DNA from 3 places in the Streptomyces sp. NPDC052101 genome. Region 1 is predicted to be linked to each of the others. Evidence: riboswitches for the same ligand, from Rfam matches in the RefSeq annotation. Region 1 holds a riboswitch; each other region holds the start of a gene.
What was found. Region 1 has a riboswitch for thiamine pyrophosphate ahead of thiO (glycine oxidase ThiO). Riboswitches for the same ligand answer to the same signal wherever they lie in the genome.
Positions count from the first base shown of each region.

Region 2: linked by a shared signal. The riboswitch ahead of AB0L75_RS15350 (thiamine ABC transporter substrate-binding protein) and the one ahead of thiO (glycine oxidase ThiO) in region 1 are both predicted to bind thiamine pyrophosphate.
Region 3: linked by a shared signal. The riboswitch ahead of thiC (phosphomethylpyrimidine synthase ThiC) and the one ahead of thiO (glycine oxidase ThiO) in region 1 are both predicted to bind thiamine pyrophosphate.

Region 1 covers NZ_JBFAWH010000011.1:9,800-17,245, reverse strand. Annotated here, with positions in the region: gene AB0L75_RS20360 (deoxyribonuclease IV) at 1-4, opposite strand, end outside; gene pknB (Stk1 family PASTA domain-containing Ser/Thr kinase) at 47-1,993, opposite strand; gene AB0L75_RS20350 (thiazole synthase) at 2,317-3,111, opposite strand; gene thiS (sulfur carrier protein ThiS) at 3,115-3,315, opposite strand; gene thiO (glycine oxidase ThiO) at 3,318-4,487, opposite strand; TPP riboswitch at 4,485-4,596, opposite strand; gene AB0L75_RS20335 (FAD-dependent oxidoreductase) at 4,795-6,027, shown strand; gene AB0L75_RS20330 (Rv2175c family DNA-binding protein) at 6,161-6,526, shown strand; gene thiE (thiamine phosphate synthase) at 6,621-7,268, shown strand; gene metF (methylenetetrahydrofolate reductase [NAD(P)H]) at 7,378-7,446, shown strand, end outside.
Region 2 covers NZ_JBFAWH010000007.1:119,883-127,328, forward strand. Annotated here, with positions in the region: gene AB0L75_RS15345 (iron ABC transporter permease) at 1-1,099, opposite strand, end outside; gene AB0L75_RS15350 (thiamine ABC transporter substrate-binding protein) at 1,144-2,217, opposite strand; TPP riboswitch at 2,288-2,396, opposite strand; gene rlmN (23S rRNA (adenine(2503)-C(2))-methyltransferase RlmN) at 2,449-3,555, opposite strand; gene AB0L75_RS15360 (hypothetical protein) at 3,644-3,850, opposite strand; gene AB0L75_RS15365 (hypothetical protein) at 4,064-4,294, shown strand; gene AB0L75_RS15370 (YceI family protein) at 4,469-5,122, shown strand; gene AB0L75_RS15375 (SRPBCC family protein) at 5,184-5,630, opposite strand; gene AB0L75_RS15380 (phosphatidate cytidylyltransferase) at 5,770-6,915, opposite strand; gene frr (ribosome recycling factor) at 6,915-7,446, opposite strand, start outside.
Region 3 covers NZ_JBFAWH010000002.1:679,807-687,252, reverse strand. Annotated here, with positions in the region: gene AB0L75_RS06740 (LacI family DNA-binding transcriptional regulator) at 1-836, shown strand, start outside; gene AB0L75_RS06735 (metallophosphoesterase) at 1,197-2,276, shown strand; gene AB0L75_RS06730 (hypothetical protein) at 2,457-3,317, shown strand; gene thiC (phosphomethylpyrimidine synthase ThiC) at 3,497-5,281, opposite strand; TPP riboswitch at 5,274-5,451, opposite strand; gene AB0L75_RS06720 (YibE/F family protein) at 5,533-7,110, shown strand; gene AB0L75_RS06715 (SsgA family sporulation/cell division regulator) at 7,252-7,446, opposite strand, start outside.

The DNA.
Region 1 (7,446 bases):
TCACCCGTTCAGGGTGTCATGCCCCCACCGGCGGCCGGACCCGCGGTCACCGGATGGTGATCGTGACGGTCGCCCCCTTGGGCGCCTTGTCGCCGCCCTTCACCGACTGCTGCTTCACGGTGTCGCCGAACAGCCCGAGCAGCCCGCGGTCGTCCTCCACCTTGAAGCCGGCGCCCTCCAGCGCCTTGTGGGCGTCGTCCACGCTGTCGCCGGTCACATCCGGCACCTCGACCATCTCCGGGCCCTTGGACAGCGTCAGTGTCACCGTGTCGCCCTCGGCGGCCTGGCTGCCGTCGCCGGGGGTCTGCCGGGCCACCTTGCCCTTGTCGTACTCGGAGTTGACCTGCTCGGAGGCGATCTTCACCTTCAGTCCGGCGTCCGTCAGCTCCTTCTTGGCGTCGTTCAGATCGTCACCGGTGACGTCCGGCACATCGACCGGGCTGCCCTTGCTGACGGTCAGCGCGATCGCCGAACCGGCGTGCCGCTTGGTGCCCGCCTGCGGTGTCGTGCCGATCACCTTGCCCTGGTCGACGTCGCCGCTGAACTGCTGGGTGACCATGCCCGGCTCCAGCCCGTCCGCCTTCAGCCGCGCGCGTGCCTCGGCCAGGGTGCGGCCCGCCACATCCGGGACGTTCACCGTCTCCGGGCCCAACGAGATGGTCAGCGTCACCGAGTCGTGGTCGCGGATCCGGGTGCCGGGGGCCGGATCGGTGCCGATGACCGTGCCGCGCTTGACGGCGTCGTTGTACTGCCGCTTGATCTGCCCGACGTCGAGTCCGGCCGCCCTGAGCCGGTCCCGCGCCTGTGTCTCGGTCTTCGACAGCAGCGGCGGGACCTTCGTGAACTGGCCGGAGTTGATGTACCAGACCCCGGCGCCCACGCCGAACACCGCCAGTACGGCGGCGACGATCGTCAGCACCAGGCGCCGGGACCGCCCGGGCCGCGGCCGCCGGGACCGCCGCGTCGACGCGGCGGGCGGCGCCTGCAGCCGGGTGGTGTGCTGCACGGCACCGTCCGCCGGGTGTTCGTCCTCGTTGACCGGCAGCGGCCGGGGCACGGTCAGTGAGCGCGGTATCACGCTCGTACGGTCCCCGGCGTTGTCGTGCTCCGAGGACAGCGCCTGCGGCGGCACGGTGTCCAGCTGGCCGTCGCTCAGCCCGTGACGCGCCTCGCGCACCTGGGCGAGCAGCGCCACGGCGTCCTGCGGGCGCAGGCCCGGGGTGCGCGCGGTCGCCGACGCGACCAGCTCGTCCAGCGCGTACGGCAGCTCCGGCACCTGTGCCGAGGGCGGCGGAACATCCTCGTGGATGTGCTTGTAGAGCACCTGGGCGGGGGAGTCACCGGAGTGCGGCTTGTCGCCCGTCAGCATCTCGTAGAGCACGACGCCGCAGGCGTACACGTCGACGCGCGGGTCGGCGGTGCCCTGCTCGATCTGCTCCGGCGCGAGATACGACACGGTGCCGAGGACGGTGCCGGTCGTGCTGGTCTGGGTGTCCACGGACCGCACCAGCCCGAAGTCGGCGACCTTGACCCGGCCGTCGTCCCCTATCAGCACGTTCTCGGGCTTCATGTCCCGGTGCACGAACCCGGCCCGGTGCGCGGCGCCGAGCGCGGCGAGGACGGGCTCCAGGATGTCGAGGGCCGCGCGGGGCTGCAGCGCCCCGCGCTCACGCAGCACGTCCCGCAGGGTGCACCCGGCGACGTACTCCATCGCCAGATAGACGTACGACCCGTCGGTGCCCTGGTCGAAGACCTGCACGACGTTGGGGTGCGCCAGCCGCGCGACCGACTTCGCCTCCCGGATGAACCGCTCCACGAACGACCCGTCGGCCGCCAGCGTCGGATGCATCACCTTGAGCGCGAGCACCCGGTCCAGACGGGTGTCCAGGGCCCGGTAGACCGTGGCCATCCCGCCGACCGCGATCCGCGCGTCGACGCGATAACGGCCGTCGAGCACCTGCCCGACGAGGGGGTCCTGAAGGGTCGTATCCACGCAGGGGAGTCTACGAGGGACGACCGACACTTCCCTCGCCGAGACCGCTTTCCCCCACCCACTGAAGCCGACCTGTAACGCTTCCCACATACCCCGCCCACGCCACCCGCCGCGAAGGAACCCCCCCTACGCCCCCACCGCCGCCTCCCGCCCCCCCGCGCGGCGGCGACGACGGACGCGGACGGACCCGACAGCCCCCCGCCGCCGTCCCACCCACCCGCGGCCGCCGACGGCGGGGACGACCCGCGGGAAAGTCCGGCCCTCCAGTCGGCGGTGACGGGTGGTGCGTGGGTGGGAGGGCGTAGGGGGACTGCGGCGCAGGGTCAGAACGCAGGACGCTCGGGATCCAGCACGGCCAAGCCCTCCGCAGGAGACGACGCCTCGGCGAAGTGCCTGCGCGGAATCCGCCCGGCCAGCCGAGCCAACCGCCCCCCTTCCACCGCGTGCCTCATGGCGGCAGCCATCCGCTCCGGATCCTGCGCCCGCGTCACGGCGGAGGCGAGCATCACCCCCGCACACCCCAGCTCCATCGCCAACGCCACATCGGACGCCGTACCGGCACCGGCATCCAGAATCACCGGCACGCGCGCGTGCTCCACGATCAGCTGGAAGTTATGGGGGTTCCGGATACCGAGCCCCGACCCGATCGGCGACCCCAGCGGCATCACCGCCGCACACCCCGCATCCTCCAGCTTCCGCGCCAGCACAGGATCGTCGTTGGTGTACGGCAGCACCGTGAACCCGTCGTCGACCAGCGTCTCCGCCGCCTCCAGCAGCTCCACCGGATCCGGCAGCAGCGTCCGCTCGTCGGCGATGACCTCCAGCTTGATCAGGTCCGTGCCCAGCGCCTCCCGCGCCAGCCGCGCGGTCAGCACGGCCTCGCCGGCGGTGAAACAGCCCGCCGTGTTCGGCAGCACCCGGATGCCCAGCTTCTCCAGCACCGACAGCACCGACCCGTGCACCGAGGCGTCCACCCGCCGCATCGCGACCGTCGTCAGCTCCGTACCGGAGGCGACCAGCGCCCGCTCCAGCACCTCCAGGCTGGGCGCACCGCCCGTACCCATGATCAGCCGCGAGGAGTACGTCGTACCCCCGAGGACGAAGGAATCGTCGGCCATGGCTCAGCCTCCCTGGACAGCGGTGAGGACTTCGACCCGGTCGCCCTCGGCCAGCGCCGTGGTCGCCCACTGGGCGCGCGGGACGACGGTCTCGTTGACAGCGGCGGCCACACCGGAGGGCGCCGGGACCAGCGACCGTACGACGATGTCGAGAGCGGTGCCCGGGACGATCTCCCGGCGCTCTCCGTTGACGGAGATCGAGATGCTCATGCGGGCTGCTCCAGGAGTACGGCGCCGAAGCGCTGCGGCGTGAACGGGCGGGCCTCTTCCGGCAGTTCGCCGTCGGCCAGCAGCTGTGCCAGCACATCGCCGGTGACCGGCGTCAGCAGCACCCCGTTGCGGAAGTGCCCGGTGGCCAGCACCAGCCCGTCGAGCCCGGACGGGCCGAGCAGCGGCGCGTTGTCGGGAGAGCCGGGGCGCAGTCCGGCCCGGGTCTCGGTGAGCGGCAGTTCGGTGATGCCCGGCACCAGCTCATGGGCGTCGCGCAGCAGCTCGTACACACCGCCGGCGGTGACGGTCGTGTCCCAGCCCAGCTCCTCGCTGGTCGCGCCGACGACCAGCTCGCCGTTCTCGCGGGGCACCAGATAGACATGGCCGCCGCGCACCACGGCCCGCACAGTACGGCTGAGGAACGGCGCGTACCGGGGCGGCACCGTCAGCCGCAGCACCTGCCCCTTGACCGGCCGCACCGGCGGCAGCACCGCCTCCGGGACGCCCGCGAGCCGTCCGCTCAGGCTGCCGCCCGCGAGCACCACCTGCCCGGCGCGCAGCTCGGTGCCGTCCGCCGCGGTGACGCCCGCGGCCCGGCCCCCCACGACGTCCAGCTGCTCGGCCCACACCCGGTGGAACGTGACGCCGGCCCGCTCGCACGCGACCACCAGGGCCGCCGCCAGCCGCCGCGGGTCGATCTGGTGGTCGCCGTCGACCCGCAGCCCGCCGCGCACCCCGGGCGCCAGCATCGGCTCCAGGCGCCGGCACTCCCGCCCGGACAGCCACTCCGACTCCAGGCCGCAGCGCCGCTGGAGGGCGTGCAGCTCGCGCAGATGGGCGCGGTCGTCGGCGTCGAGCGCGACCTGGAGGGTGCCGCAGCGGCGATAGCCCAGCTCGTGGCCGGTCAGCTCGGTCAGCTCGGCCGCGAAGTCCGGGTAGCGGCGCGCCGATTCCAGATTGAGGGCGAGCAGGGTCTCCTCGCCGTAGTGCAGTTCGGTGACCGCGGCCAGCATCCCGGCCGCGACCTGCGCGGCCCCGCCGCCGGGCTCGGGGTCCACCACGGCCGTGGCGAGCCCGCGCTGCGCCGCGCGCCAGGCCGTGACCAGGCCGATGATTCCGCCCCCGATGACGAGGACGTCGGACGTATCGGACGTACGTGACGACATGGGCGTCCAGCCCCTCCCTTCGCCGGCATGACCCGGATCAGGTTCGTACGGTCGGAGGCCGCCAGCCTCCCTCTCAGCCCGGTGCGTCCGGGCTCCCGCGAGTGCTTGTACGGTGGCCACCCTAGCCCGCCCCGCACATCACCCGTAAGGGAGCCCTCGCCCAGGGCGGCCGGATCCGGGCCGAGCGCGCGGGCGGCGATGGCGTCGGTACGAGTGTTGTGGAACAGGTCACCGAGCACGCCCGCTGACTGACGCTCCGTCATCTGACTATGGTGATCGGGTGAGCGAGCAGACAGCGCAAGAGGGCATGTCACAGGGGCGGCGCGTGGTCGTCGTCGGCGCGGGCATGGCCGGGGTGCAGACCGCGGTCGCCCTGCGCGAACAGGGCTTCAAGGGCGCCGTCACCGTGCTCGGCGCCGAGCCGCACCAGCCGTACGACCGGCCGCCGCTGTCGAAGGCCGTGCTGCTCGGCACGGCCGAGGGCTCCGCCTTCGACGTGGACTTCGAGACGCTCGGCGTCGAACTGCGGCTCGGCTGCGAGGTGCTGGGCGTGCGCCCCGCCGAGCACGAGCTGGACACCGAGGCGGGCCCGGTGCCGTACGACGTGCTGGTCCTCGCCACCGGCGCCGAACCGATCACCCTGCCCGGCACCGAGGGCGTGCCCGGCGTGCATCTGCTGCGCACCCTGGACGACGCCGAGCGGCTGCGGCCGGTGCTGGGCCGGCGGCACGACATCGTGGTCGTCGGGGCCGGCTGGATCGGTGCCGAGTTCGCGACGGCCGCCCGTGAGGCGGGCTGCGCGGTGACCGTCGTGGAGGCCGCCGACCGGCCGCTGGCCGGCGCCCTGCCCGCCGAGGTCGCCGCGCCGATGGCCGCCTGGTACGCCGACGCGGGCGCCGATCTTCGCACCCACGCGCGCGTGGAGCGCGTCGAGCCCGGCACGGTGATCCTCGCCGACGGCACCCGGCTGCCCGCCGACGCCGTCGTCGTCGGCATCGGCGCCCGCCCGGCCACGGCCTGGCTGGCCGGCTCCGGCATCGAGCTGGGCCCGCACGGGGACGTCCTCGCCGACGCGCACCTGCGCACCTCCGTCGAGGACGTGTACGCCGTCGGCGACTGCGCCTCCTTCCCCTCCGCCCGCTACGGCGAACGGCTGCTCGTCCACCACTGGGACAACGCCCTGCAGGGCCCGCGCACGGTCGCCGCGACCATCCTCGGCGAGACCCCCGCGGTCTACGACCCGGTTCCGTACTTCTGGTCCGAGCAATTCGGCCGGTTCGTGCAGTACGCCGGTCACCACGCCACCGCCGACCGCATGGTGTGGCGCGGGGACCCGACGGGCCCCGCCTGGACGGTGTGCTGGCTGCGCGAGGACCGGCTCGTGGCCCTCTTGGCCGTCGGCCGCCCGCGTGACCTGGCCCAGGGCCGCCGCCTGATCGAGGCAGGCCGGCGGATGGACGCGGGGGCACTGGCCGACCCGGGAAGACCCCTGAAGGATGCCGCGGCCGATGGCCAGGGGCCTGGGGGCGGCGCCCCGTAAGGGGCGCGGGGTTGTGCCGGTACACGGCCCCGCCGTCTGCGCGCGAGCAACCGCGACGGACCCGCACACGACCGGCAACACATCCCGGCACGGTCCATCGCGGCCGAACCAGCGGAGCGCCTACCCTTGTCCCGTGACCGAGATTGACGCAAAGATCGATGCTCTCGTCCCCGCCTGGCTCACCCTCCCCGACATCGCAGAGATGTTCGACGTCGAGGTGACGCGTGTGCGGCAGCTGGTCAAGGAGGGCCAGCTCATCGCCGTACGCCGAGGTGAGAACCGGGCGCTGCACGTCCCCGCCGCCTTCATCGACGGAGACAAGGTCGTCAAGGGCCTGACCGGCACCCTGACGCTCCTGCGGGACGACGGCTTCACGGACGAAGAGATGCTCGAGTGGCTCTTCACCCCTGACCCGACCCTGCCCGGCACCCCCGCGCAGGCCCTGAGCGAGAATCGCGGCACGGAGGTGAAGCGCCGCGCCCAGGCGCTCGCCGTCTGAGCCGACCCGCACCACGAGGGGTGGCGTGCGGGCCGTCGCAGCCCGTACGCCACCCGCTGAAGCCGCCAGGGACACCGACCAGGGGGACCCACGTATGTCCGACACCGCACGCACCGCGCTCGCCGACGCCCGCCTGTACCTGTGCATGGACGCGCGCACCCGCCAGGGCGACCTTCCCGAGTTCCTGGACGCGGTCCTGGCCGGCGGTGTCGACATCGTCCAGCTGCGCGACAAGGGAATGGAGGCCGCCGAGGAGCTGGCGCACCTGGAGGTCTTCGCGGACGCCTGCGCCCGGCACGGCAAGCTCCTCGCGGTGAACGACCGCGCGGACGTCGCCCACGCCGCCCGCGCCGATGTGCTGCACCTCGGCCAGGGCGACCTGCCGGTCCCCGCGGCCCGCGCCGTCCTCGGCGACGAGGTGCTGATCGGCCGCTCCACGCACGCCGAGTCCGAGGCCGCCGCGGCCGCCGTGCAGGACGGCGTGGACTACTTCTGCACCGGCCCCTGCTGGCCCACCCCCACCAAGCCCGGCCGCCACGCCCCCGGCCTCGACCTGGTCCGGTACACGGCGGGCCTGGGCACCGACCGCCCCTGGTTCGCGATCGGCGGCATCGACCTCGCCAACCTCGACCAGGTGCTGGACGCGGGCGCCCGCCGCGTGGTCGTCGTCCGCGCGCTCACGGAGGCCGACGACCCGGGCGCCGCGGCGGCCGAGTTCGCCAAGCGGCTGCGGCAGGTCTGACAAGAGGCCGATCCGGTGATGTGTCCAAGGGGTGGACACTAAGTCGACAATACGGACAAATCACCTGCGTCCGGTTGGGGGGCCGCCCACCCCTGGCTAACCTGCCCGTATGGCCCTCGGAACCCCATCCACCAGGACAGATCGCGCACGCACCGTGCGCGATATGCTCGCCACCGGC
Region 2 (7,446 bases), on a different contig from region 1:
CGTCGAAGCCCCGCAGCAGCCGTCCGGCGTCCCGGCGGGCCAGCGCGGCGGCGGCGAGACCTCCGATCACCACGGCGATGGCGGTGGCGACGGCGGCATACTGCAGCGAGGTCCACACCGCGTGCACGGGCGCCACCAGGAACGTACCGCCGTCGGCGTTCGCGAGCGCCCGGTAGTAGCCGAAGCCGGGTGCGTCCAGGGAGCGGCGGACGAGGACGGCGAGCGGCAGGACGAGTAGCAGCGCGACGGTGGCGAGGACACCGGCGAGCAGGGCCCACTGGCCGGCACCGCGCGGGCGGCGGGCGGTGGTCCCGGGGTCGACGAGCCTGAGGGCGGTCTCCCGGCGCCGTACCGTCCAGGCGTGCACGGCGAGGATCGCGCCGACGGCCGCGAACTGGACCAGGGTGAGGACGGCGGCCGTGGAGAGGTCGAAGACCTCGGAGGTCTGCCGGTAGATCTCCACTTCGAGGGTGGAGAAGGTGGGGCCGCCGAGGATCTGCACGACGCCGAAGGAGGTGAAGGTGAACAGGAACACCATCAGCGCGGCAGCGGCCACAGCGGGCGCGAGGGCCGGGAGGGTGACCTTCCGCCAGGCCCGCAGCGGCGAGGCGCCCAGCATCCGGGCGGCCTCCTCCTGCCGAGGGTCGAGCTGGGCCCACAGCCCGCCGACCGTGCGTACGACCACCGCGTAGTTGAAGAAGACATGGGCCAGCAGGATCGCCCACACCGTGGTGTCCAGCCGCAGGCCCCACAGCTGGTCGAGCAGCCCGCCGTGTCCGACGAGGGCGAGGAAGGCGCTGCCGGCGACGACGGTCGGCAGCACGAACGGCACGGTGACCACGGCCCGCAGCAGCCGCTTGCCCGGGAAGTCCAGGCGGGCGAAGGCGTAGGCGGCGGGCAGCGCGAGCAGCAGGGTGAGCGCGGTGGAGGCGAGCGCCTGCCAGGTGGTGAACCACAGCACGTGCCGGATGTCCGGCTGGCCGAGGACATCCGTGATCCGGCCGAACCGCCAGACGCCGTCCACCTTCAGCCCGCGCGCCACGATCGCGGCCACGGGCCAGGCGAAGAACACGGCGAAGAACGCGACGGGCAGGGCCATCAGCCCGAGCCGCGCCGCGCTCCCCGCGCGGTCCTTTCGAGGGACTACTTCAGTACGAGCGAGGTCCACGACTTGACCCACTGGTCACGGTTGGCGGCGATCTTGCCGGGGGCCATGGTCTCGGGGTGCTGGGCGGCCGGCCCGTACTCGGTGAACTCGGCGGGCACCTTGGCCCCTTGGAGCACCGGGTAGACGAACATGTTCAACGGCATGTCCTCCTGGAACTCCCTGGAGACCAGGAAGTCGAGGAACGCCTTGGCGCCCTTGGGGTTCTGGGCGTTGCTCAGCAGCCCCGCGAACTCGATCTGCCTGAAGCAGGTGCCGCTCGCCACACCGGTCGGGGCGGTGCTGGGCCGCTTCTTGGCGTAGATCACCTCGGCGGGCGGCGAGGAGGCGTACGACACCACCAGCGGCCGGTCACCGCCGGCCTTCCTGCCCTCCGACGACCCGGAGAACTCCTGGTAGTAGGCCTGCTCCCAGCCGTCGACGACCTTGACGCCGTTGGCCTTGAGCTGCTTCCAGTAGCCCTGCCAGTCGCCGTCCCCGAACTGCGCGGCGCTGCCGAGCAGGAAACCGAGGCCGGGCGAGGAGGTGGCGGCGTTCTCGGTGACCAGGAGGTTCTTGTACTGCGGCTTGTCCAGGTCGGCGAAGGACTGCGGCGGGGTCAGCTTGTGCTTGCTGAAGTAGGCCTTGTCGTAGTTGACGCAGATGTCGCCGTAGTCGACGGGCGTGACCCGGTGCTTGTCCCCGTCTAGCTGGTACGCGGCGCCGACCTTGTCGAGGCCCTTGGCCGTGTACGGCTGGAACAGGCCGTTGTCGAGGGCGCGGGACAGCAGGGTGTTGTCGACGCCGAAGAAGACGTCGCCCTGCGGGTTGTCCTTGGTCAGGATCGCCTTGTTGACGGCCTGCCCGGCGTCGCCGTCCTTGAGGACCCTGACCTTGTACCCGGACTTCTTCTCGAAGTCCCGCAGCACGGTCTTGGAGACGGCCCACGAGTCGTGGCTGACGAGGGTCACGGTCTTGGAGTCCGCGGACGACTTGCCCGCGCCGGAACCGCACGCGGACAGGCCGATCAGGCCGAGCCCGACCGCCACGGCCATGAAGGTCTTGTTGTGCACTGGATGTCCTCCTGGGGGTTGGCCAGGAAGAGACGCGGCCCTGCCCAGGGATCTGGGCAGGGCGCAACAGCTTGAGTGATGACCGAACTCCCTACCCAGAATGACCTGGGCGAGGTTCAGAGGGTCTGCGGCCCTGTCCGCCGCACTCTCAGCGCTGTGGCGCTCCCCTGTCGGAATATGAAGATGTCCGGAGAAGGTGTCTGGATATGAAGATATGTGGACCGGGTCAGATTACCGCTCGGTGGCCGCGAGCTGACCACAGGCTCCGTCGATCTCCTGCCCACGAGTGTCCCGGATGGTGACGGGCACCCCGTGCGCGGCGATGGCCTCGACGAACGCCTTCTCGTCCTCCGGCCGGGAAGCGGTCCACTTCGAGCCCGGCGTCGGGTTGAGCGGGATCAGGTTGACATGCACGGGCTTGCCCTTGAGCAGCCGCCCGAGCCGGTCACCGCGCCAGGCCTGGTCATTGATGTCGCGAATCAGCGCGTACTCGATCGACAGCCGGCGCCCGCTCTTCTCGACGTACTCGAACCCGGCGTCCAGCACCTCGCGCACCTTCCACCGCGTGTTCACGGGGACGAGGGTGTCGCGCAGCTCGTCGTCGGGGGCGTGCAGGGAGATCGCGAGCCGGCACTTGAAGCCCTCGTCGGCGAACCGGTGGATGGCCGGCACCAGCCCGACGGTGGACACGGTGATCCCGCGCTGCGACAGCCCGAGCCCGTCCGGGGCGGGATCGGTGAGCGCCCGAATCGCACCCACGACCCGCTTGTAGTTGGCGAGCGGCTCGCCCATGCCCATGAAGACGATGTTGGACAGCCGCGCGGGCCCGCCGGGCACGTCCCCGTCGCGCAGCGCGCGCATCCCGTCGACGATCTGATGGACGATCTCGGCGGTGGACAGATTCCGGTCCAGCCCCGCCTGCCCGGTCGCGCAGAACGGGCAGTTCATCCCGCACCCCGCCTGCGAGCTGATGCACATGGTGACCCGGTCCGGGTACCGCATCAGCACGGACTCGACGAGCGTCCCGTCGAACAGCCGCCACAGCGTCTTGCGCGTGGTCCCCTGGTCGGTCGACAGATGCCGTACGACGGTCATCAGCTCCGGGAACAGCGCTTCCTGCAGCTTCCCGCGCGACCCGGCGGGGATGTCGGTCCACTGCTCCGGGTCGTGCGCGTACCGCGCGAAGTAGTGCTGCGAGAGCTGCTTGGCGCGGAACGGCTTCTCGCCGACCTCGGCCACCGCGTCCTTGCGCTCGGCGGGCGTGAGATCGGCAAGGTGCCGCGGCGGCTTCTGGGCTCCGCGCGGGGCGACGAAAGTGAGTTCTCCGGGCTTAGGCATAGCCGTACCAGTGTCTCAGATCAAATTCCGTGACCCGCGCCCCGTGGCCCGTGCGGTGGTTGCCGACGTTCGCAGACCGATGCGTCGCTCAGACGCAGGGGACGTTGGAGTAGCCCGGGTAGTAGTAGCGTCCGGCCGGACCGGCGCTGTGGACGCAGCGGTCGAAGCCGGGGCTCTGGGGCTTCGGGCTCTGTGGGGCGGCGGTCGCGGTCGGAGCGACGAGGACGAACACCCCGAGGATCATTACCGCCACCGCCGACTTCTTGCCCGGGATGTGCCTCCGGAACGTCTTCATTGCCGCCCTCCTCAGGGCCTAGACGGGAGCGCCGCGCGGTTCACTGGGTGAAGGGCCGGCGCTCGCATTCCGCATATCGTTATATGCCGCAGACATGACGTCAACACCCCAAACAAGGACATTCGAACGGAGGACCGGCAGCCGGTTCGGGCAGGCGGGGGACATGCCCGTGGTGAGCCGTGTCCGGTGATCGGCATGGTCGTTGGAGCGAGCATGCGAAAGATCATCATGACCGCCACGCTGGCCGTGGCTGCCATCGCCATGGCAGCTCCCGCCCACGCGGGCAACGAGTCGACCCCTTTCAGCACCTGGACCTTCGCGCCGGCATCCGTCTGCGGGCTGGAAGGGGCAGAGGTGCCGGTGCTGCCGATCCTGACCGCCTACGTCCCCATCCACTCCAACAGCTGCTCGAACGGCAACCTGGTCAGCCACCCGAGCATCTAGGACCAGGCCCCCTATCCGCGCCGAACGCGCTGGTAGGGGGCCATGACACGCTCCGCGGGGCCGTCGCCGAGCGGCTCCGGACGCGGCCGGTGACTGTGAAGTTCTGCTGACGAACGGTCGGGTTTCCTGGTCGGGCCTTGTCCCGTCCCTGGCGCTCACGTAACCACATGAGCCATGAACCTTTTCGGCCGCAACTCCTCCCATCGGCGCGCGCAGCCGACCGCCGCCCCCGCGGTACCCCGTGCCCGTACCGCCACCGCCGTCCTGCCCGATCCCGAGCTGGCGGGCCTCACCGGCGACTGGCTGATCGATCCCGCGCACAGCAGGATCGGGTTCTCCGTGCGGCACGCGATGGTGACGACGGTGCGCGGCGCCTTCCCGGAGTACGAGAGCCGCCTCCACTTCGACGGCCGCGACCCGACTCGCTCCCGGGCCGACATCGTGATCTACACCGCCAGCGTGGACACCGGTGTCGAGCAGCGCGACGCCCACCTGGTCGGCCGGCAGTTCCTGGACGCCGCGGGCCATCCGCGGATGACCTTCACGAGCACTACGGTGCAGCTCGCGGGCAAGGACGTCTACCGGATGACCGGCGACCTCACCATCAAGGACACCACCCGGCCCGTCGACCTGGACCTCACCTACATCGGTCACGTGACCGACGCGTTCGGTGACGAGCGGGTCGGCTTCGACGGCACCACCACCATCCATCGCTCCGACTGGGGTCTGAGCTACGACGGCAGGATGGCCCAGGGCGGCGCCATGGTGAGCGAGACGGTCCGGCTGCAGTTCGACATCGCCGCTATCCGCGTCACGTCCACGGCCTGAGGAACGGCCGGGTCCGCGCCAGGTCCGGTCCGCGCCGGGTGCACGCCGGGCAGGCCGTCGGCTAGGCCACCGTCTGCTCCAGCCGCTCCTTGAGCAGTTGCTCGTTGTGCGGGAGTTCCTTGCGGACCTGGGGCCGTACGACGAGGGGCAGCAGGACCTTGCCGATGCCGTGGCCCTCGAAGTCCATGTCCATGGTCACGCGGGTGCGGCCGTCGGCGAGCGGGGTGACCTCGCCGTGGACCCGGCCGCGCACCGGGCCGTCGATGCCGCGCAGGCCCCAGGAGTGCGGCGGCTCGAACTCGGTGACCTGCATGGTCATCGGCATGTCGCGGCCGCCGACATGCCGCGTGATCCGGATCCGGGAGCCGAGCCCGAAGGGTTCGTCGTCCAGCTGCTCGACCGACACCGCGCTCTCCTGCCACTCCGGCAGATGAGCGGGATCGCTGACGTACGCCCAGACGTCACCCGGACTCCGGTCGACGTCGATCTCTTCATGGAAGGCGGACATGACGCCCTCCTTTCGTAGAGGGCTTTGCCCGAGAATCGTCTCACTCCAGCGGTCACGGGACCACAGGCCTCAAGGGCCGTACGACAACGGGCCCCGCCCAGGACAGAAGACGAGGCCCAGAGCCGTACCGCACGCCGGCTCACGCCGAGCCGACGAACATCACCAGCAGCAGCCACACCACCGGGGCCGTCGGGAGCAGGGAGTCGAGGCGGTCCATGATGCCTCCGTGACCGGGGAGCAAGGTGCCCATGTCCTTGATGCCCAGGTCGCGCTTGATCATGGACTCGCCGAGGTCGCCCAGCGTGGCGCTGGCCGCGACCGCGAGGCCCAGCAGCAGGCCCTGCCACCACGTGCCGTGGTTGATCAGGAACTGCATGCAGAGCGCGCCCACGACCATCGCGAACAGTACGGCGCCGGCCAGGCCCTCGCGGGTCTTGCCGGGGCTGATGCGCGGGGCGAGCTTGTTCCTGCCGAAGCGCCAGCCGACCGCGTACGCGCCGGTGTCGCTGACGACCGTGAGGAGGAGGAAGGTCAGGACGCGCCAGGGGCCGTCCTTCGCGGTCAGCATCATCGCGACGAACGTGGCCAGGAACGGCACATAGAACGCCGCGAAGACGCCCGCCGTGACGTCCTTGAGGTAGCCCTCCGGTGACTCCGTCATGCGCCAGACCAGGACGGCCAGTGCGGTGAGAGCCATGGCCACCCATGCGCCCTCGGCGCCGCGGACGTACCCGGCGACCACCATCGCCGCACCGCCCACCGCGAGCGGCACCAGCGGCGCCTTGATCTGCTTGCGCTCCCGCAGCCTGCTGGTCAGCTCCCACAGGCCGACGACGACCGCGACCGCGATCACGCCGACGAACACGGGCTTGTAGATGAACAGCGAGGCGATGATCACCACACCGAGCCCGACTCCGACCCCTATGGCCGCACTCAGGTCACGGCCCGCGCTCTTCTTCTGCGGCGCTGGCGCCGGCTGGGGGGCGTCGGGCATGGGCTCCGGATTCTGGTTCTCGGCCGGGACTGTCCGGGTCCGCGTGGACCCGGGGCGGAACTCGTCCTGGAACAAGGGGCCGCTCGGCCGAGCGGCCCCCCGGTCGCCGTCCTGGTCTCCGCCGTACGCGGGTGTGTCGGGCACGATGGGCATGGGGCGAGTGTGCTGCGCCTCAGGCGCATCGTACGCGGGACCCGCCGGGGCGACCCCCTGGACAGGCCCACCCACGGTGGGCCCCCAGTAGCCGGCCTGCCCCGCCCGTGGCGGCGCCCCCCAGGAAGAGTCGCTCATCAGACTTCGAGCAGCTCCGCTTCCTTGTGCTTCAGAAGCTCGTCGACCTGAGCGACGTACTTCGCCGTCGTGTCGTCGAGGTCCTTCTCCGCACGGCGGCCCTCGTCCTCGCCGATGTCGCCGTCCTTGATCGCCTTGTCGATGGCGTCCTTGGCCTTGCGGCGCACGGAACGGATGGAGACCCTGGCGTCCTCGGCCTTGCCCTTGGCGACCTTGATGTAGTCGCGGCGGCGCTCCTCGGTCAGCTCGGGGAACGTCACCCGGATGATGTTGCCGTCGTTGCTGGGGTTGACGCCCAGATCGGAGTCGCGGATCGCCTGCTCGATGTTGCGCAGCGCGCTCTTGTCGAACGGGGTCACGACGGCCATGCGCGGCTCCGGCACGGAGAACGAGGCCAGCTGGTTGATCGGCGTCAGCGCACCGTAGTAGTCGGCCACGATCTTGTTGAACATCGCCGGGTGCGCACGACCGGTGCGGATCGCGGCGAAGTCCTCCTTGGCGACCACGACGGCCTTCTCCATCTTCTCCTCG
Region 3 (7,446 bases), on a different contig from region 1:
ATGAACCTTTCACCTTCACGGAGTTCGCGTACTTCGCCGAGATGGCCCGGGCTGCCACCTCGGCCGCGCTCGCCCGCGGCTACGCGCTCGTCATCCTGCCCGCGACCTCCCGCCACGACGTGTGGTCCAACGTCGCCCTGGACGGCACGGTCGTCATCGACCCCTCCGACCAGGACCCGGTGGTCAGCGAGCTGGTCCGCCAGGGACTGCCGGTCGTCTCCGACGGCCGCCCGGCCGGCTCGCTGCCGGTCACCGCCTGGGTCGACAACGACCACGAGGCCGCCGTCCTCGGCATCCTCGACCACCTCGCCGCCGCCGGCGCCCGCCGTATCGGCCTGCTCACCGGCACGACGACCGACACGTACACCCATCTGTCGACCACCGCCTATCTGCACTGGTGCGAGCGGGTCGGCCAGGACCCCGTCTACGAGGCCTACCCGGCGCACGACCCGTGCGCGGGCGCCGTCGCCGCCGACCGGCTGCTCGCCCGCCCCGACCGGCCCGACGCGGTCTATGGCCTCTTCGACCCCAACGGCACCGACCTGCTGGCCGCCGCCCGGCGCTACGGGCTCCGCGTCCCCGACGACCTGCTGCTCGTGTGCTGCAGCGAGTCGATGGTGTACGCCAGCACCGAGCCGCCCATCACCACGCTCTCCCTGAAACCACGCCGCATCGGCACCGCCGTGGTCCAGCTCCTGATCGACGCCATCGAGGGCGTGGATTCGGACCAGCCGGTCGAGCAGGTGATACCGACCGAGCTGATCGTGCGCACCTCCTCCCAGCGACGCCCGCCGCGCACGACGGTCAGCCCGCCGCGGATGCCGGACGACAAGTAGCGCGGACGGAAGCAACGCGGCCGGGAGGCAGCGGGGACGGAAAACAGCGGGGACCGGAGGCGGCGGGGACGAGGAACGGCGCCGCAAAGCGGGGCGCTCACCCCGTACCTGAACCGGCGGAGGGAGGGGACGCGACAGGCCGGCGACCGGTGGACCGGGTGTCCGGTCGGCACAGAGCCGGCCGAACATCTGCCCAAACGGGGCGAAAGCCGCGGTGAACTGGAGTCTTGTTCCGATTCACCACCCCTGGGTCATCACACGGCGCGACGCGCATTCCTATGATGGGCCCACGACACCGTGGACCGCTGCGACCAGGCAGTCCGAAGCGGTGCAGCTGCGGCGCGATGGTGGAGGGGTCTGATGACTCAGGGGGCCGGTCAGGGACCCGAAGTGGAGCGGACGGCGACGCTGCGCGACTTCCGGGTACCTGCGTACGTCCACGAGACCGGTCCGTACGTCCGCACCGCCCACCCGGGCGACACCGCGCCGCCCGCCGACGAGGCGTACCCCGACGGCTACACACCCACCCAGCGCGATCTTCCCGTCATCAACCGGTCGGCGACGCTCCAGGTCCCCGTCGAGCCGGCGGCTGCCGCCCCGGCGCCGCAGCCCGCGACCGGGCCCGGACCGCTGTTCGTCGTCGGAGACGTCCACGGTTACCTCGACGAACTGGTGACCGCCCTGCAGGAGCAGGGGCTGATCGACGCCTCGGGCCAGTGGTGCGCCGGCACCGCCCGGCTGTGGTTCCTCGGTGACTTCACCGACCGCGGGCCCGACGGCATCGGCGTCATCGACCTCGTGATGCGGCTGTCCGCCGAGGCCGCGGCGGCCGGCGGCTACTGCAAAGCCCTCATGGGCAACCACGAGCTGCTGCTGCTCGGTGCCAAACGGTTCGGCGACACCCCCGTCAACTCCGGCGCGGGCACCGCCACCTTCCAGGCGGCCTGGCTGCTCAACGGCGGCCAGAAGACCGACATGGACCGCCTCCAGGACCACCATCTGCAGTGGATGGCCCGCCTCGACGCCATCGAAGAGGTCGACGGCTACCTTCTCGTGCACTCGGACACCACTGCCTACCTCGACTACGGCGACTCCATCGAGGCGGTCAACGACACCGTCCGCGAGACCCTCACCCGTAACGACGCGGACGAGTGCTGGGATCTGTTCCGCAAGTTCACCAAGCGCTTCTCCTTCCGCGACGAGGGCGGCGCCGACGCCGTGCGCTCCCTCCTCGATACGTACGGCGGCACCCGCATCGTTCACGGCCACAGCCCGATTCCCTACCTCCTCGGCGAGGTCGGCTCGGAAGACGGCGAGGAGGGCACCGGCCCGGTCGTGGAGGGACCGCACATCTACGCCGACGGGCTCGCCATCGCGATGGACGGCGGGGTGACCATGGCCGGAAAGCTACTGGTCCGGCAACTGCCTCTGACTACCTGACCGTTCCCTGGGCAGGCGTCTCCCGGCGGAGTACACACAGGCTGGGGGCAAATTCCGGCAACCCCCTGTCACCGCGTGCCGTCACGGCTCTACCATCGGCTTATCCGTAGCAGGCTCCCCTCCGTTTCTGCCCGACGGCTCGCCGGCGTGCGAGCCCCAAGCCCTACGGAGCATCGGGGGATGCACATGAACAGCGTTCCGCAGCACCTGCAGAGCGAGGACCGCCAGGAATTCGAGCGGCTCCTCAATGAGGCGCTGCGCTCCGCACCACATCGACCGGAACTGGCCGCTGTCGGACAGCGGCTCAACCTCGAACAACTGCGCACCATGGCGCTCAACGCCACCGCTTTGATCACGGCCGCCGCCGCGGCCGAATACCAGCACTATGTAAAGGTCCGCGAGGAAGTGCGGCACCCGGCGATGGCCACTTCGGCTGCCGGCGACTCCGGTTCCACACAGCCGGGTTCGGCCACGACGGAGTTCGTCACCACTCTCGGCGAGGCAGCCGAGAGCACCGGCGCGGGCGCCGTCGCGGTCATCGCCGTACTGGCGCCCGTCCTCTCCGGAACCGCCGCAGCGATCTTCCTGCTCGTCGGCTACATCCTGAAGACATTGGGCCCCGGTCAGGCCTTCGCCCAGACCCTGCTCACCGCCGGCTGGGTGTTCGGCGCGGTGACCGCGGCCGCGGTCCTCGTCGCCGCCGTCGGACTGCTCCTCACCGCCCTGCGCAACAGCAGCTCGGCCGAGGCCCAGGAGGTGGACGCGGCGCACCGGGAACTGGACAAAGCCAGGGAGGCCTGGCGGAACGCCCTGCTGGAGCGCGGCATTGTGCCGTTCCTGCAGGAGGCGCTCGCCGAGCCCGGACCGGCCGCCCTGCACCGCACGACCCCGCCCGCCCCGAGCGGCCGTATGCCCCGCCTGGGATACGACCGCCCCGGCTTCAGCAGCCCTCACGACGGCGCCGAGTCCGGCCGTCCGAGCTATACCAGCCCGGACTACACGAGCCCGGAATTCGGCGGCCCGGAGCACCAGACCGAGTAACCCGCATCCTCGGCTGGACAGCCCCGGCTCGCGCCCCACAGCAGCATGGGGCCGACCGAGCGGACCGAGCGGCCAACCGGTGTGGCGCCACCACCCCGGTAAGCCGCCATCCCGTCGTTCCTCGACCGCACCGGAGGCCTCAACAGGCGATCCGGCGCGGCAGGTTCAGCGCATCCGGCTCAGTCGGCGATCGGCAGGTACACCCTGTTGCCGCTCGCCGCGAACTCCTTCGACTTCTGGGCCATGCCCTCCTCGACCTCGGCGCGGCTGCCGCCGTGTTCACGGCGGATGTCCTGCGAGATCTTCATGCTGCAGAACTTCGGGCCGCACATGGAGCAGAAGTGGGCCGTCTTGGCGGGCTCGGCCGGCAGGGTCTCGTCGTGGAACTCCCGTGCCGTGTCCGGGTCCAGGGCCAGGTTGAACTGGTCCTCCCACCGGAACTCGAAGCGGGCGTCGGACAGTGCGTCGTCCCACTCCTGGGCGCCCGGGTGTCCCTTGGCGAGGTCGGCCGCGTGCGCGGCGATCTTGTAGGTGATCACGCCGGTCTTGACGTCGTCCCGGTTGGGCAGGCCCAGGTGCTCCTTGGGCGTGACGTAGCAGAGCATCGCCGTGCCCCACCAGGCGATCATCGCGGCGCCGATGCCGGAGGTGATGTGGTCGTACGCCGGCGCGATGTCGGTGGTCAGCGGGCCGAGCGTATAGAACGGAGCTTCATCGCAGATCTCCTGCTGAAGGTCGATGTTCTCCTTGATCTTGTGCATCGGGACATGACCCGGGCCCTCGATCATGGTCTGTACGTTGAAACGCTTGGCGATCGTGTTGAGTTCCCCGAGTGTCCGCAACTCCGCGAACTGCGCCTCGTCGTTGGCGTCCGCGATCGATCCCGGCCTGAGTCCGTCGCCCAGCGAGTAGGTGACGTCGTAGGCGGCGAGGATCTCGCACAGCTCCTCGAAGTTCTCGTACAGGAACGACTCCTTGTGGTGCGCCAGGCACCACGCGGCCATGATCGAGCCGCCGCGCGAAACGATCCCGGTCTTGCGGTTGGCGGTGAGCGGCACATACGGCAGCCGCACGCCCGCGTGGACGGTCATGTAGTCCACGCCCTGTTCGGCCTGCTCGATGACCGTGTCCTTGTAGATCTCCCAGGTCAGTTCCTCGGCCCTGCCGTCGACCTTCTCCAGGGCCTGGTAGAGCGGAACGGTGCCGATGGGAACGGGGGAGTTGCGCAGCACCCACTCGCGGGTGGTGTGGATGTTGCGGCCGGTGGAGAGGTCCATGACCGTGTCGGCGCCCCAGCGGGTCGCCCAGGTCATCTTCTCCACCTCCTCCTCGATGGAGGACGTCACCGCGGAGTTGCCGATGTTGGCGTTGACCTTCACCAGGAACCGCTTGCCGATGATCATCGGCTCGATCTCCGGGTGGTTGACGTTGGCCGGCAGCACCGCCCGGCCAGCCGCGATCTCCTCGCGGACCACCTCGGGAGAAACGTTCTCCCGGAGGGCCACGTACTCCATCTCCGGGGTGATCTCGCCCCGGCGGGCGTACGCGAGCTGCGTCACCGCCTGGCCGGTGCGGCCCCGCCGCGGCTGGCGCGGCCGTCCGGGGAAGACCGCGTCCAGGTTGCGCAGTCCGCCGCGCGGCGAGGTGTGCTTGATCCCGTCGTCCTCGGGACGGGCGGGACGGCCCGCGTACTCCTCGGTGTCACCGCGGGCGATGATCCAGTTCTCCCGCAGCGGCGGCAGGCCCCTGCGGACGTCGGTGTCGACGAGTGGATCGGTGTATGGGCCCGACGTGTCGTACAGCGTGACCGCCCGCCCATTGGTGAGGTGCACCTGGCGGACCGGCACGCGCAGGTCGGGGCGCGAACCCTCGACGTACGCCTTGTGCCAGCCGATGGACTTCCCGGCCTCCTGGGACTTCTCGTCCTGAACAGAGGCAGGCGTGCGTGCGTCCTTGTTGGTCATGAGACCTACTCCCTACGCCGGCATTACCCGGTAACAGGTTCGGCGGTCGACGCAGCGGTTTCCGTCTGTCGACATTTCCTGCGGAACATCGCCTGTTCCACGTGAAACATCGCGCCTACGGAGGTCAGCGCCCTCTCAGCCCGGTGCTCCGAGCTCCCGCGTGTGCAAAGGTGCCTCCACGCTAGCGTCATATGTGGCGCGGTGAACAGTGGGCCCCCTGCCGTTGTTGCAATGATCTGGCGGTGACCAGGATGGAGCAGTACCCGTATCGGCCGTCCGAGCCGCACCACAGAGGCGGCTCGGGGCAGGACGGCGGCTACGGCCACGATGGCCACACAGCCGGCGATCCTTATGGCTACAGCGCCCAGACGGCCGGCACCGGGCAGAGCCATGAGCACACCCGTGCGGCCTCGGGGGCCGGTCACGGTCAGAGGGCCGGCTTCGGCGGGGGCGACGGGCATGGTGCCGAGCGGGGATCCAGCGGGGGCGACGACAGCGGTCACAGCCAGGGGCACGCGCAAGGGCACGGGCACGGGCATAGCCATAGCCACGGGCCCGCTGCCCCCGTCTCGAAGCATCTGCGCAAGGTCATCGCCGCGATCCTGGTCCCGTTCACCGCGGCGGTCGTCGTCGGCCTGATGGTGCTCTGGCCCGGGGGAGCCCCACCCCACAAGCGCACCGGCGTCGGCTTCGACCGGGAGACACAGCAGGCCACAGTGACCAGGGTCGTCGAGGTGAGCTGCAAGTCGGTGAACGCCTCCGGCGACACCCCGACCGGCGACACCTCCACCGCCGAGGGCACCTCGGCGGAACAGGAAGCGAAGGGAGCCTGCAAGAAGGCGACCGTCCGGGTCGACACCGGCAAGGACACGGGCCGTACGTTCACCGAGATCGTCCAGCCGGACCAGCCCCGGCAGCTGCACCAGGGCGAGAAGGTGGTCGCCGCCTACGAGCCCTCGGCACCGAAGGATCTGCAGTACTCGGTGGCCGATGTGAACCGGAAGTTCCCCATGACGCTGCTCGCGGGGATCTTCGCGCTCGCCGTCGTGGTGGTCGGCAGGCTGCGTGGTGTCATGGCACTCGTCGCACTCACCGTGAGCTTCCTGGTGCTGACCCTGTTCATCCTGCCCGCGATCCTTCAGGGTTCGAATCCGCTGCTCGTGGCGGTGGTCGGGTCGAGCGCCATCATGCTGATCGCCCTCTACATGTGCCACGGCCTGTCGGCCCGAACATCGGTGGCGGTGCTCGGCACGCTGATCTCCCTGTCGCTGATCGGTGTGCTCGGCTCCCTGTTCATCGGCTGGGCGGCCCTGACCGGCAACACGGACGACAGCACCGGTCTCATCCACGGTCTGTATCCGTCGATCGACATGAGCGGTCTGCTGCTGGCCGGCGTCATCATCGGCTCGCTCGGCGTCCTGGACGATGTGACCGTGACGCAGACGTCGGCCGTCTGGGAGCTGCACGAGGCCAATCCGTCGATGGGCTGGCGAGGGCTGTACCGGGCGGGCATCCGCATCGGCCGCGACCACATCGCCTCCGTGGTCAACACCCTCGTCCTCGCCTACGCCGGTGCCGCACTGCCGTTGCTCCTGCTGTTCTCGATCGCGCAGAGCAGTGTCGGAACCGTGGCCAACAGCGAACTGGTGGCAGAGGAGATCGTGCGCACGCTGGTGGGCTCGATCGGTCTGGTCGCCTCGGTCCCGGTCACCACCGTGCTCGCCGCCCTGGTGGTCGCGGCCGACCGCCCTGGCCCGGACGGCCCAGCAGCGGCAGCGGCACAGCCCGTCCCGGCACGCGGCGGGCGCGGGCGGCGCCGCAAGCGGTGACGCCGGCCGGGCCGACACGGGACATGGTCGGCCCGCCGGGGCGGACACCGGGGGGATGCGTCGGCCGACTGGGGAGCAGAAGCGTTCCTGCGTGGTTCCACGCGGCGCTGCGGAGCACCCGGCGCCCCGTGCCGTAACGCTTCAGCCGGCGCTCTGCTCCTCGGCCAGGATGCGGTCCAGGGCCTCTTCCAGATGAGCGTCGAAGTCGGCGAGAGCGCCCTCCTGTCCGAGCGGCACGAGCTTGTCCGTACGGTCCAGGAAGGCCACGAGCGGCGGTACGGAGGAGCGGAACAGGGCCTGGTCGCCGCCGACCTGAAGCCTGATCAGCACCTCGCC